Regions from separate parts of the Thioalkalivibrio sp. AKL10 genome, predicted to be linked through region 1. Evidence: predicted binding sites of a transcription regulator. Region 1 holds the regulator's gene; each other region holds the start of a gene.
What was found. The regulator FliA, encoded in region 1, starts transcription of late flagellar genes. The targets are predictions, from matches to a motif close to GCTAAAGTTNNNNNNNNNNCNGCCGATA.

Region 1 (3,627 bases):
GATATCCGTGCCGAGAGCTGGTTGGTTGTGTCGGCCACGACCCAGGGCAGTACCTTGCGGCGGGTGCTGGACGCGTTTCGCAAGGCGGATCCCTCGGCGCTGGTGCTGACCAAACTGGACGAGGCAGAACAGCTGGGCGAGGTCCTGTCGGTCCTGCTGGACCAGCACCTGGGGCTTGGGTTTGTAAGCGATGGCCAGCGCATCGCCGAGGATTTTCACCGGGTCGATACGGGGTATCTGACCCGCCTGGCACTGGACGACGATGCCGAGGGTGCGCAGGCGGGTGGCAATGCCCGCGAGACCTGGGCCGCCGAACGGCTGGCCGAAATGGAAGCGCCGCGACGCTCGCGCTCGCCGCTGCGCCCGGCGCAGGGGGCCGAGCCGGCCACACTGGAACTGATTCAGCCGGTTGGAAAGGGGCGTTATGCCACGCACTAACAAGCCGTTGAAGGTCATTGCGGTCGCCTCGGGCAAGGGCGGCGTGGGCAAGACCAACGTGTCGGTCAATCTGGCGGTCGGCCTGGCCCGGTTGGGCCGCGAGGTGATGCTGTTCGATGCGGATCTGGGCCTGGCCAACGTGGACCTGTTGCTCGGGATGCGCCCGGAGCGCACCCTGCACGACCTGGTGACCGGCGCCGTGGACAGCCTGGACGATGTCCTGGTTCAGGGGCCGGACGGGGTGAAGGTGGTCCCGTCGGCCTCCGGTATCGCGGCGATGGCGAATCTTACGCCGGCCGAGCACGCGGGGCTGATCCATGCCTTCAGCGCCTACCGCAAGCCGCTGGATGTCCTGATCGTGGACACTGCTGCAGGCCTGCAGGAGTCGGTGACTTCGTTCTGCCGGGCGGTACAGGAGACCCTTGTGGTGGTCTGCGACGAGCCGGCTTCGATTACCGATGCCTATGCCCTGATCAAGGTGCTGCATCGTGACCACGGGCTGCGGCGTTTCCGCATGGTCACCAACATGGTCAGCGGACGCGAGGGTGCGGAGCGGCTGATGCAGAAACTCAATACCGTCTGTGGCAATTACCTGCCGGAGGTGGTCCTGGATCTGGCCGGCTATATCCCGATGGACGAACATCTGCGCAAGTCCGTGCAGAAAAGGGCACCGGTGGTTCAGCAGTATCCCGGCAGTCCGGCCGGCAAGGCGTTTGCCGAACTGGCACGCACGGTGGACCGCTGGCCGGTTGGTGGGGGTGACCACGGGGGCGTCGGGTTCTTCGTGGAACGAATGCTGCAGAGTGCATGATGACGACGCGTAATCGACTTTCCGGCTACCAGGCGACGTCCACCGCGACCGGTGGACACGAGAAGTTGATTGCCGATCACGTTGAACTGGTGCATCGCATCGCGCACCACCTGATGGCCCGTCTGCCGGCCTCGGTCCAGGTCGATGATCTGATCCAGGCCGGCATGATCGGCCTTCTGGAGGCGGCGCGGCAGTTCGAGGGCGGGCAGGGGGCGACCTTTGCCACCTACGCCGGAATCCGCATCCGCGGTGCGATGATCGACGAATTGCGTCGCAGTGACTGGACGCCGCGTTCGGTGCACCGCAACAGCCGGCGTATTGCCGCCGCGATCCAGAGTGTCGAGGCCCGTGAGGGGCGTGCGGCGCGTGGGAGCGAAGTGGCGGCCGAGCTGGACGTGGCGATCGATGACTATTACGACATGCTCAAGGACCATGCCGGGGCCCATCTGTTTGCGCTGGACGATCTGGGTGGCGGGGATGACGGGGCCGATCGTGTGATCGAGGGGCAGGAAGTCTCTCCGTCGCGTAGCCTTGAGGCTGGCGAGTTTCGCGAGGAGTTGGCCGAGGCCCTTGGGGATCTGCCTGAACGCGAACGCCTGGTGCTGTCGCTGTATTACACCGAAGAACTGAATCTGCGCGAGATCGGGGCTGTTCTGGGCGTGACCGAGTCGCGCGTGAGCCAGATTCGCAGCCAGGCGGTCATCCGGCTGCGCGCGCGCATGGGGTCGTGGCTCGAAGACGGCACGGCTTTGCAGTTATTCTAAAACTCACCTTACGAATCCCGGAGTGACGTGTGGACAAGGGAATGAAAATTCTCATCGTGGACGATTTTTCCACGATGCGGCGCATTATCAAGAACCTCTTGCGCGATCTTGGCTTCAATAATACGCAGGAAGCCGACGACGGCAGCACCGCGCTGCCGATGCTGCAAAATGGTGATTTCGACTTCCTGATTACCGACTGGAACATGCCCAATATGCCGGGCATCGACCTGCTGAAGGCCGTCCGGGCGGATGCCAACCTGAAGTCGATGCCGGTGCTGATGGTGACGGCCGAGGCCAAGCGCGACCAGATCGTGGAGGCTGCGGAGGCAGGTGTGAACGGTTACGTGGTCAAGCCGTTTACCGCCGAAACGCTGAAGGAAAAGATCGACAAGATCTTCGAACGTATTGAAGCACAGGGCTAAGCATCGCTCAGTGATGAATACGGACGACGTCCGTCTCGCTTGCGCGGGTGGACGTGACCCGGCTCCTTCGGCGCCGTACCAGCAAGAGGCTCCTCATGACTGAACAGGAACACCCCCCACGCGACGGCCAGCTCGAGCTGGCCCGGCAACTGGTGCAGACGCTCGAGGCGGGCGACGACGCGGCGGCACGCGCGCTGGTGCAGGATCTAGCGCGTCCTTACGACCGCGAGCTCTTCGACGAACTGGGCAAGCTGACGCGCGACCTTCACGAGGCCTTGCAAAGCTTCCGTGGCGACTCGCGCCTGGTAGAGCTGACCCAGGCGGAGATCCCGGATGCGAAGGAACGCCTGAACTACGTGGTCACCATGACCGAGCAGGCCGCGCACGCCACGATGGGCGCCATCGAATCGAGCCTGCCGATCGCCGAGTCGTTCAGCCAGCAGGCGGCCGACTTGACCGCCAAATGGACGCGCTTTCGCAACCGGCAGCTCTCGGTGGACGAATTCCGCGATTTCGCGCGTGAGCTGGACAGCTTCTTCGGGCAGGCGGGCGAGGACGCCGAGGAATTGCGGCGGCTGCTCTCCGAGGTGTTGATGGCACAAAGTTATCAGGACATTACCGGCCAGGTGATTCGCCGCGTGATCCAGCTGGTGACCGACCTCGAAGAGAACCTCGTTACCCTGATTCGGCTCTCCAGCGGGCGCATGGAGCAGGTCGAAGCGGCCGAAGCGTCCCTGGAGCGTGGCGAAGAAGACCGCGAGGCGGACCGCAAGGGCCACGGCCCCAGTGTGCCCAAGACTCAAGATTCCAGCGCAGATGTCGTTCAAGGACAGGACGAGGTGGACGATCTGCTATCAAGCCTGGGCTTCTAGCAGTGCCCCCCATACGACTGGCGCCACGGGACCGGAGAGACTGAATGGCCATCGACCCCAATGACGAAATCCTTCAGGACTTCCTGATCGAGGCCGGGGAACTGCTGGAGGGGCTCAACGAGCAACTCATCGACCTGGAACAGAATCCGGACGATCGGGATCTGTTGAATGCGGTCTTTCGAAGCTTCCACACCATCAAGGGGGGCGCCGGGTTCTTGAGCCTGGATCCGCTGGTGACGGTGTGTCATCACGCCGAGGACGTCTTCAATCTGCTGCGCAACGGCGAACGCCGGGCCGATAGCCATCTGATGGACACCATG
Region 2 (3,627 bases), 380 kb from region 1:
TCGCCTGCACCGCCTCGCGCGTACCGCTCTGGACCCGCTCGATCATCTGCTGGATCTCGTGCGTCGAGTCCTGCGTCCGGCTGGCCAGGGTGCGTACCTCGTCGGCCACCACGGCGAAGCCGCGGCCCTGCTCGCCAGCGCGGGCCGCCTCGATCGCGGCATTCAGCGCCAGCAGGTTGGTCTGGTCGGCGATGTCCCCAATGACCTCCAGGACCTTGTTGATCTGCTCGGCATCCTGCGACAGGCGGGTGACCACCTCGGCCGCATTGTCGACCTGCCTGGACAGGCCGTTGATCGCGGTGATCGTCTTCTGCACCACCTGCTGACCGGCCACGGCGTCCTGGTCCGTAGCCTGGGCGGCCGCCGCCGCATCCGCGGCATTGCGGGCGACTTCCTGCACGGTGGCGGTCATCTCGTTCATCGCGGTGGCGACCTGGTCGGTCTCCGCCTTCTGGCGGCGCACCTGCTCGTTGGTCTCCTCGCTGGTCGCGGACAGCTCGTTGGACGCGGCAGCGACCTGATCGGAACCCGCCGCCACTTGCTGGATCAACACGCGAATCTTCTCGACAAAGCGGTTGAACACCACCGCCAGATCGCCCAGCTCGTTCCGGCCGGACACCTCCAGCTGGCGCGTCAGGTCACCCTCGCCACTGGCGATGTCGTCCAGACGCTCCACCGTCTGGCACAGCGGGCGCACGATACTGCGGGTCAGGAACCAGGCCAGCAGCGCGCCCAGAACCACCGCGATCACGCCGACCATGACCACCGTGCCGGTGGCGTTGCGGGTCATGGTCACGTAGGCGCTGCGGTCCACCATCAGTTCCAGCACACCCACCGCATCGCCGGAGAAATCGCGCACCGGCCGGGCGATCACCGCCATCGGCTCGCCCTGGTAGGTCACGTTGCGCACCAGGCGCTCGCCCTCGAGCACTTCGCGCATCTCGGCCGCATTGAAGGTCGCTTCGCCTTCGATGGTCCCGCCAAAGCGGTTGAACCGACCCTCATCGCGCAGGTAGAGCGCGACCGGTGCACCCAGCTCCTCGGTGAACTGCTCGAAGAAAGGGTCGCCGAAGGACAGCCCGAACTCCACCGAACCCACGTGCTCTCCGTTGTGAGCAATGGGGACCACGCCGCGGATACCCAGGCCGGCCACGCCCTCTTCCAGGCCCGAGATCGGGGCGCGGCGGTCGTTGGTGTCGACGACCGTCTGGCGAAAACCGGACAGGTCATCGCCATAACGATCCGGGCGATGCACGCGCAGGAAGGAGGTCGCCGGCGGCGTGTGGAACTGATACTGGCGCACGCCGTAATCGGCGTTCAGGGACTCGAAACTCGGCACCGTCAGTGCGGCCAACCGATCACGATCCCCATTGGCCATGGCCTCCTGCACATCCGGGATACGCGCCACGGTCTCCGCCATCGCGGTCGCGCGCGCCGACTCCTGGTCCAGCCGATCCAGCAACTGGCCAGCCAAGTCGTTCAGCTCCCGCTGCTCCGCCCTGTCCGCCATCGTACCCAGGGCATTCATCACCACGACCAGGGTCAGCACCACGGCCAGGACCACCACGCCGATGATGCCCACCATGAGCCGTACGCCAATTCGAATATTGTTGAACATGTCGGTGCGTCCTTCGGTCTGCCGGTCAGCGCCAGCTCGCAAAATAATGGGCCGTTCGTCCTCCCTAGCGGCGGCGAATCCTAGAACTTGAGCATGGAAGGCTTTTCATCCCCACAAGAACGTCGGGGACACGGCACTCACAGAACGAATCCGCGCCGCGGCTACACCAACAGGGCCTCGGCGAAGACGTAGACCGCCAGGCTGATCAGCACCAGCGCCACCACGGAAAGCAGAGCCCCTCCCCGCACCATGTCCAGCACCTGCAGGCGGTTGCTGGCGAACACGATGGCATTCGGCGGGGTCGCCACCGGCAGCATGAAGGCCACGGAAGCGGCAAAGGCGACGGGGAGTGCCAGCATCAGGACCGGCACGTCCATGCTCAGCGCAAACGCGGTGACCAGGGGTAGCAGCGTCGCGGCCGTGGCCGTATTGCTCGTTACGTGGCTCAGCGTCATGGTCAGCAACACCACCCCGGCCATGATCAGGATCAGCGGCCAGGTCTGCGCGATCACCAGGGCATCGGCCGCCAGCTCCGCCAGACCACTGGACTCGATGGCCGCCCCCAGGCTGAGGCCGCCTCCGACCAGCAGCAGCACGCCCCAGGGCAGTTCGCGGGTGTTGTCCCAGGCCAACAACCTGCGCTGCTCCATGGAACCCGAGGGGATCAGGAACAACAAGCCGGCGCCCAGGATCGCAATGCCGGCATCGGTCAGCGAGATGGGCAACCACCCCTCCAGCAGCGGTCGTGTCAGCCAGGCGAGCGCGACCAGCACGAACACCGCCGCCACGCGCTTCTCTGCGGTCGACCAACGCCCGACCGTGGCGCGCTGCTCGTCCAGCAGGGCGCGCAGGCCGTTCAGTTCGACCCGGTGCACCGGGAACACCCAGCGCGTCAGCAGCCACCACGCGAGGGCCAGGAGGATCGCCGCCAACGGCAGGCCCAGGGTCATCCATTCCAGAAACCCGATCTCCATCCCGTGGCGATCCCCGAGATAGGCCGCGGTCAGGGCGTTCGGCGGCGAGCCGATAATGGTCGCCATGCCCCCGATGTTTGCGGCAAAGGCGATCCCCAGCAACAACGCCAGGGCCGGGCGCCGCGACTCCGCACTCGCCCCCGGCCCCTGTGGCGATGCACCACGTTCAATCAGGCCCAGTACCGACAGGGCGATCGGCAGCATCAGCGCCGCGGTCGCGGTATTGCTGACCCACATGGACAACCCGGCCGTGGCCAGCATGAAGGCCCCGACCAGGGCGTGCAGACGATTCCCGGAACGGGCCACGATCGCGAGCGCCATGCGCCGGTGCAAATCCCAGCGTTGCACCGCCAAGGCGATCGCAAAGCCACCCATGAACAGGAAGATGATCGGGTTCGCGTAGGGCGCGGTCGCGTTCTCCATCGAGGTAATGTCGAGGACCGGGAGGATCGCGATCGGCAGCAGCGCCGTGACCGGCAGCGGCAACGCCTCGCTGATCCACCAGGTCGCCATGAACAGCGTCAGCCCCAGCACCCACCAAGCCGCCGGATCGAACCCCGTCGGCGCCGGCACCAGCAGGAACAGCACAAAGATCGCCGGGCCCAGCATCAGGCCGATCCGGGCGCGCCAGTCCACCGTCGAGCCCTTCGCCACCGCCGCTTCGCCTTCCTGCCCCGTCTCGTCGGTATCCGCCATGCGCCTCGTCTTGTGGGAAATCCGCCGGGGTGAAAACCAACCGGCATCATCGGGAATTGCATCGCCCGGGCAACGTGACTATCGTTAACCCGTTATGCGTCGCTCCCGGTTCGGGTGCGCCGCCGCCTCAGTTTCTCACGACACCGTACAAGGAGTCTTTCATGGCCTACGAACTGCCCGATCTGCCCTACGCCAAGAACGCGCTGGAGCCGCACATCTCCGCCGAGACGCTGGAATACCATCACGACAAGCACCACGCGACCTACGTGACCAAGCTGAACGGCCTGCTGCCGGGTTCCGAGTTCGAAAATGCCTCGCTGGAAGACATCATCAAGAAGG
Region 3 (3,627 bases), 140 kb from region 1:
GGACTCCAGGCGATCGACCCCGGTGTCCGTGGCAAGGATGCCCTGAACGCGTTCGGGACCGACTGTGCAATCGCCTTCCAGCAGGCGTTCGCGTACGGCGAGCAGGTGCTCATCCTCACGATCAACCAGATCAATGAGCCGTGCGAGTCGTTGCTGTGGCGTCGTAGCGGTCACAGGGCCACCCCCGTCCGGTCGGCATGCGTATCGATGGGGCGGTGCGGAGTGCCGCGTGGATGCACGACGATATCCACACGGCGTTCGCCCAGTCGGCGTTGCAGTGCCACGTACAGGCGCAGTTCCTGGTCCAGCAGTTCATCCGGTGTGCCGTCCGCCTCGATGTAGAGGTCGATGTCGCCGCCACGCGCGGCATCGTCCACGCGCGAGCCGAACAGCTTCACGCGAGCATCCGGCCCGAATGCACGGGCCACTTCCTCGCGGATGATCGTCTGTTGTTCGTCCGTCAGGCGCATCGCTCAAGTATATCAAGCCCCTGCCGACATGCCCTCCACGTCATCCCGGAAACCGCGCAGCGGTTATCCGGGATCTCCGCCGTTGGAGGTGGCACAGACGTCGGGGTGTTCGCGCATGAGGAGATCCCGGCTCTCCGCTGCGCTGCGGCCGGGATGACGTGTAGGGGGCCTTGCGGTCGGGATGACGGCGAGGAAGGGTGCCGACGGGATAATGGCGTGGATATGGCCTGGATAGATGCAAGCACGTTTGGAATGGCCACCCATCCGTCGGATTGCCCACCCACCCCCGTCATCCCGGAAACCGCGGAGCGGTTATCCGGGATCTCCGCCGTTGGAGCCGGCACAAGCGTCCGGGTGTTCGCACGTGGGGAGATCCCGGCTCTCCGCTCCGCTACGGCCGGGATGACATGTAGGGGGCATTGCGGTCGGGATGACGGCGAGGAAGGGTGCCGACGGGATAATGGCGTGGATATGGCCTGGATAGATGCAGGCACGTTTGGAATGGCCACCCATCCGTCGGATTGCCCACCCAGCCCCCGTCATCCCGGAAACCGCGCAGCGGTTATCCGGGATCTCCGCCGCTGAATGTGGCGCAGACGTCGGGGTGTTCGCGCGTGGGGAGATCCCGGCTCTTCGCTTCGCTACGGCCGGGATGACGGACAGGGGGCTGCGGCCGGGATGACCGAGAAGGCCATGGTGGTCGGAGTGCGGTCCGGATAATGGCTGGGCATTGGTGCGGGGCGTTACGGTTTCGCGGCCGGAGGAACTAGGGGCGGCAAGGAATTGCCGCCGGACGAAAAAAATTTCGATGAAGGGCTAAAGGTTCCTGGGTGAGGGTCGTTAAGGCTTCTGAGAGCGGGGATCAACCCGTTCACCAGAACCGCCCGAGGCGGTGACGAACGACTCTACAGGAGAGCGATCATGTCCCAAGTAATTAACACCAACGTTCTTTCCCTGAACGCGCAGCGCAACCTGAACAACTCCCAGGGTGCGCTGGCTCAGAGCCTGGAGCGTCTGTCCTCGGGCCTGCGTATCAACAGCGCCAAGGACGACGCGGCCGGTCTGGCCATTTCCGAGCGTTTCACTTCCCAGATCCGCGGCCTGAATCAGGCGGCGCGTAATGCGAATGACGGGATTTCGTTTGCACAGTCCGCCGAAGGGGCGCTGGGTACCGTGAGTGACGCGATGCAGCGTATTCGTGAACTGGCGGTTCAGGCGGCGAACGACACGAACTCCAGTTCCGACCGTGAGGCGCTGAACAACGAGGTGAACCAGCTCGTTGAAGAGATCAACCGGGTAGCCAATTCCACCGAGTTCAACGGTGAAAACATCCTGAATGGTGCACTCGAAAACCTGGTGTTCCAGGTAGGCGCGAACCAGAACCAGACGATCTCGGTGGATGGCGTTGATGCCCGAGGTTCTGAACTTGGGGCAGACGTGATGGATGGCGTCGCGATTGATGCCGCGGCGCTGTCGAACGGCTCTGACTTCTCCGAGCTCTCGGATGACCTGACCATCAACGGTGAAAGTGTCAGTCTTGATGGCGTTTCGAGCTTTGACGACATCGTTGCAGCCATTAATGCCATGTCGGATGACACTGGCGTTAGCGCTGAGCGGAGTAGTGGTCCGGTTGTGACGGAAGCGCTTAGCTTTACCGGGCCTGATGGTACTGCGGGTACCAATGACGCAACGATCGAAATTAACGGTACCGAGATTGTCATTGCTGCAGACTCGGATATCGATGATGCAGTCGCCGCGATCAACGCTCAATCGAGCGAGACTGGCGTGACGGCTGAGAACGTCGACAATGAACTGGTCTTTACTTCCGACTCGGACTTCACCATCGAGGTGACCGATATTGGTGGTGATAACACCAGTCTGGCGATTGGTGAGCTTGACACTAATGACGACACCGCCGAATTTGTTCAGGGCATCGACTTGCAAGCCGCTATCGGTACCGGGATTGAAGTGGGCGGCGACGCTGCGGGCGAACTGGGGTTTGACAATGACAATGCAGATACCCGGACGCTGAATGATGTGAGCGTTGCGACTCGCGAGGACGCCACGGAGACGATTGGTACGGTCGATCTGGCGTTGCAGCAGGTTTCGACGCTGCGTTCCGAATTGGGTGCGGTGCAGGTGCGCTTCGAGAACACCATCGCCAACCTGGAGATCTCCTCCGAGAACCTGTCGGCTGCCCGTTCCCGCATCATGGATGCGGACTTCGCGTCCGAGACGGCCGAGCTGACCCGTGCCCAGGTGCTGCAGCAGGCGGGTACCTCGGTGCTGTCGCAGGCCAATGCGGTTCCGCAGAACGTGCTGGCCCTGCTGCAGTAAGCTCGATCACTCGGGCTTCTGGTTGAGGGAGGGTGGCGCGAGCGCCATCCTCTCCTTCTGAAGAGGACAGCGATATGAGTGATGGAATCGGCAATATCACATCACCGCTGGTGGCAGTGAACCCGCGCGGGGGCGAGGGGGCCAAGGCTCCTGGTTCCGGCGCGGGTCTTGTTCGTGGCGAAGGGCGGCCGGAGGCCGTGGTTCGTGCGGACAATAATACGGAATCAACGGCTCGTGGTTCCACCGGACCGGCGATTGAGGCCATGGATATGGACGAGGTCAATCAGGTGGTCGAGTCGATCAATTCCTACCTGCAATCCACCAAGCGGGCGCTGGAGTTCAGCGTGGACGACAGCAGCGGCCGCACGGTGATTACCGTGATGGACGGCGAACGCGAAGAGGTGATCCGCCAGATCCCGCCGGAGGCCGTGCTGGCCCTGGTGGAACAGTTCCAGACCGAGCAGGAGCTCGGCGGTACGGGGCTGGCGGACAAGGCCTGACGGCTTCGTAGACCTGTAAGCGTGATGTTCAAGTTAAGCCGGGCCCGGCAGCGGGTCCGGCTTTTTTCGTTGTGTCAGCATCAGCCAGCCGCAGATCCACGGCCCGCTCGCCCCTTTCCTGTCATCCGTGCCGCGGCCCCTTGGCGTGATCCCGGCCGCAGCGAAACGAAGAGCCGGGATCTCGGACGCCGGGACGCCCCGACGTCGGTGCCACCTCTAACGACGGAGATCCCGGATAACCGCTGCGCGGTTTCCGGGATGACGCCGGTTGGATGGTAAGCCCGAAGGTTCGTGTATACGGGCTCATGCGCGTGCCGCTT
Region 4 (3,627 bases), on a different contig from region 1:
CGCGCCTTCCAGCTCCAGTTCGAAGGGCTGACGGATATCCAGCAACACGGCCAGGCCGATATCGACCAGTTCGCGCGCCGCGTTCACGCTGATCTCCAGCTGCGGCTTGCTCGTTTCGTTCGCCATGCGCTCTCCTTTGATGTTCGCCTCTCTCTGAGGCCGCCTTCTCGGCTCCCGGTTCCCCCGATTGCACCGCCCGATCCACAACCTCGACATTGGACATCAGAAACCCGGTCCGGGCTTCTGTCATGCCTGAGGTTTCACGCTCTGTGAAGCGGCCCCACGACATTTCAGACGGCGGGTTCTATGCTCCATGGATACCTGCCGCCTGAAACGGCGCACTGATCAGCGTTAGGGGCAGCATGCCGAACGACCACGATATCGACCTGAGCCGCCACCACGAACCCCGTGATTTCTCCGACCGCGTCGCACGGGGCTTTACCTCGCTGATGCGATTCTTCGCCGACACCTTCTTTGCCCGGCGCTACGGACACCGCGCCGTGGTCCTGGAGACGGTTGCGGGCGTCCCCGGCATGGTGGGCGCCACGCTGCAGCACCTGCGCTCGCTGCGGCGCATGGAGGATGACCACGGCTGGATCCGCACGCTGATGGACGAGGCCGAGAACGAGCGCATGCACCTGCTCACCTTCATCGAGATCACCTCGCCCAACTGGCTGGAGCGCTTCCTGATCATCCTGGCGCAGGGCTTCTTCTACACGTTGTTCTTTATGATCTACATCCTCTCGTCGCGTACGGCGCACCGGATCGTAGGCTACTTCGAAGAGGAAGCGGTCGTCAGCTACACCGAGTACCTGGAGGAAGTGGAGTCCGGCGGGCTCGATAACGTCGCCGCGCCGGCACGCGCGATCCAGTACTGGAACCTTCCGGAAGATGCCCGCCTGTCCGACGTCATCCGCGCGGTACGCGCCGACGAGGCAGGCCACCGGGACGTCAACCACGGCTTCGCCGACCTGCTCGGCAAGAAGGACTGACCCGGGCGCTCTCCCGCGACCTGACGGGGCCGGTTTTCGGGCACTATCGTGTGGCCGTATGCGAACGACATGGAGACGGCCGTGAACGACGAGACAACCGGCGGGACCGAGGGCGCACTCCCCCTGCAGCGGCTGGCAGGATGGGGACTGCGCGGTATCGCGGTCCTGACGGGCCTGGGCGGGCTACTGACATCGGTGACGCTCTGGACGCTGGCACAGGAAACGCCGCAGGTGCCCTGGCCGGTCGCATCCCTGGTGTTGCTGCAGGCCCTCTTTGCCGTTGCAGTGCTGGCCTGGGTCGTGCTCCTGTGGCGAAGGGCCCGCGCACTGGGCACGCTGGCGACGCGGGACTATCCCGCCATCACCTGCGTTGTCGTCTGCACACGGCTGGTCGGCGAGCTGCTGGCGATTGCCTTCGTGCTGCTCGCGCTGGCGTTGTCGGTCATCTCCCTGACGGCGGTGGAGCCCTTTGCGGGCACCGCGGTGGCCGCGTTCGGCCTTGAAGCCGAGCTGGTGGAACCGGCGAGCTGGGGACTGGCCCTCCTGACGGCGATCCTCTGGCCCCTCGCCGGGTTGTTCGCGGGCGGGATGGTCCTGTTCGCGGCCTACCTGTTCGCCGATGCCATGACGGCCATGCTGGAGTATGTGCGCGACGTGCGGCGCATCCGCGAGACCCTGTCGTCCGGACCGTCCGCGAGATGAAGTAGAACGCGAGACCTTCGCGACCTTCGGGTTCAAACCTTGCCTTTTGCTTCGTCAGTCGGCCCCGCAGAAAACGCCGCTGAACCCCCGGCAAGTACGCCGCCAACCGCGCAGGCCCGACACCCGTTCGAACCGGCTGGCAGCGGACTCTAGCGGACGTCGCAACGGGTGATCCACCTCAAGGTTTGGCCGGCCAGGCCGTTTACTGTGGTCATGGCCCGAGGTTGCGGGCTGCTCCCAATACTGGCCACACAAGGACCGCCCATGAATTTCCGCTCGCTCTCCGTTCGATCCAAGCTGGTCATCACCATCGTGGTACCCGTGGCCGCGCTCCTGCTGTTGGCGGCCTTGGCCGCCCGCGGCACAGCCAACATCGAAGAGGGCGTGCAGAACATCTATCACGACCGCGTCGTGCCCCTGCAGCAGCTGAAGACCATCGCCGACAACTATGCGGTGCTGGTCATCGATGCGGTCAACAAGGCGGACGCCGGACGGATGACGGCGGAAGAGGCACTCGCCGACGTCCGTGAGGCACGAGAGGAGATCGCCGAGATCTGGGACGCCTACCTGGCCACGACCCTGACGCCCCGTGAGCAGGAACTGGCCGATGGTGCCCGCGGGTTGTTCCGCGCAGCCAACGCCCACCTGGACCGTCTGGAGGGGGCTCTTGGCGGGATGTCCGGCGATGTCCAGGGCGAGCTCGACGCCTTCAACGGTCCCCTGTACGACACCATCGATCCGATCAGCGACCAGATTACCCAGCTGGTCGACCTGCAGATCGATGTTGCCGGGACCGAAGCCGAGCGGGTATCGGCGTTCTACACCCAGGTTCTGGTGCGCAGCGGCGCGCTGATGCTGGTGGTCTTGATCATCGTCGTGGTCACCGGGGTGTGGACGTATCGCTCGGTGGCACTCCCGATCTCGCGGATGCGCGAGACACTCACGGAGATCGCCGAGCACCATGACCTCTCGCGCCGGGTCGACGTTCGCTCCGACGACGAGATCGGCGCCACTGCAGGCGCCCTGAACAGCATGCTCGACCAATTCCAGGACTCGATCCGCGAGTTGCGCACGCTGACGGACCAGATGGCCTCTGCCGCGGAACAGCTGTCCGCCGTCAGTACCCAGACCAACGGGAACATCGACCAGCAGCGCTCGCAGACCGAGCAGGTTTCGACGGCGATGAACGAGATGGCCGCGACGGTGCAGGAGGTCGCGCGCAATGCCTCCGATGCCGCGTCCTCCAGCCAGGAAGCCGATCAGGAATCCCGCGCGGGTGGCGAAGTGGTGCGCACGGTGGTCAGCGACATCGGACGCCTGTCGGGCGAAGTCGCGACCATCGAGGAATCCGTGCGCAACCTGGACGAGAAGGGGCAGCAGATTGGCTCGGTGCTCGACGTCATTCGCGGCATTGCCGAGCAGACCAACCTCCTGGCCCTGAATGCGGCCATCGAGGCCGCCCGCGCCGGCGAACAGGGACGCGGCTTCGCCGTGGTCGCCGACGAGGTGCGTACCCTCGCCTCGCGCACGCAGGACTCCACGGCGGATATCCAGGCGATGATCGAGTCGCTGCAGGCGGGCACCCGCAACGCCGTCACCGCGATGGGCCGCGGCCGCGAAATGGCCGAGGCCACCAGCAACGACGCCGAACGCGCCGGGCAAGCGCTGGAATCCATCGTCCAAGCGGTCGGCCGAATCAGCGACATGACCACACAGATCGCCAGCGCGGCGGAAGAACAGAACGCGGTGGCCGAAGAGATCAACCGGAATATCTACGCCATCAATGACATCACCGGCGATACCGCCAACGGGGCCCGCCAGACGGCCACCGCCAGCCAGGAGGTCGCGGACATCGCCTCGCGCGTACGCGACCTGGCCTCCGCCTACCGCATTGGCTGACCCCCACGCTTATAGGGCACCGTGAGCTCGGCTT

Region 2: G333_RS0106860 (methyl-accepting chemotaxis protein) is a predicted target of FliA. The motif match lies at 1,684-1,711, and genes of this name have one in related genera.
Region 3: G333_RS0108040 (flagellin) is a predicted target of FliA. The motif match lies at 1,286-1,313, and genes of this name have one in related genera.
Region 4: G333_RS0110685 (methyl-accepting chemotaxis protein) is a predicted target of FliA. The motif match lies at 1,871-1,898, and genes of this name have one in related genera.

Annotation. Positions count from the first base shown of each region.
Region 1 is NZ_KB907143.1:606,592-610,218, reverse strand. It holds gene flhF (flagellar biosynthesis protein FlhF) at 1-438, shown strand, start outside; gene G333_RS0108685 (MinD/ParA family protein) at 425-1,249, shown strand; gene G333_RS0108680 (RNA polymerase sigma factor FliA) at 1,246-2,013, shown strand; gene cheY (chemotaxis response regulator CheY) at 2,055-2,435, shown strand; gene G333_RS0108670 (protein phosphatase CheZ) at 2,531-3,307, shown strand; gene G333_RS0108665 (chemotaxis protein CheA) at 3,352-3,627, shown strand, end outside.
Region 2 is NZ_KB907143.1:225,725-229,351, reverse strand. It holds gene G333_RS0106860 (methyl-accepting chemotaxis protein) at 1-1,618, opposite strand, end outside; gene G333_RS0106855 (DASS family sodium-coupled anion symporter) at 1,780-3,288, opposite strand; gene G333_RS0106850 (superoxide dismutase) at 3,450-3,627, shown strand, end outside.
Region 3 is NZ_KB907143.1:468,041-471,667, forward strand. It holds gene G333_RS0108030 (hypothetical protein) at 1-174, opposite strand, end outside; gene G333_RS0108035 (nucleotidyltransferase domain-containing protein) at 171-470, opposite strand; gene G333_RS0108040 (flagellin) at 1,392-2,807, shown strand; gene G333_RS15330 (flagellar protein FlaG) at 2,882-3,307, shown strand.
Region 4 is NZ_KB907144.1:418,305-421,931, forward strand. It holds gene G333_RS0110670 (rhodanese-like domain-containing protein) at 1-126, opposite strand, end outside; gene G333_RS0110675 (alternative oxidase) at 363-992, shown strand; gene G333_RS0110680 (hypothetical protein) at 1,062-1,694, shown strand; gene G333_RS0110685 (methyl-accepting chemotaxis protein) at 1,959-3,593, shown strand.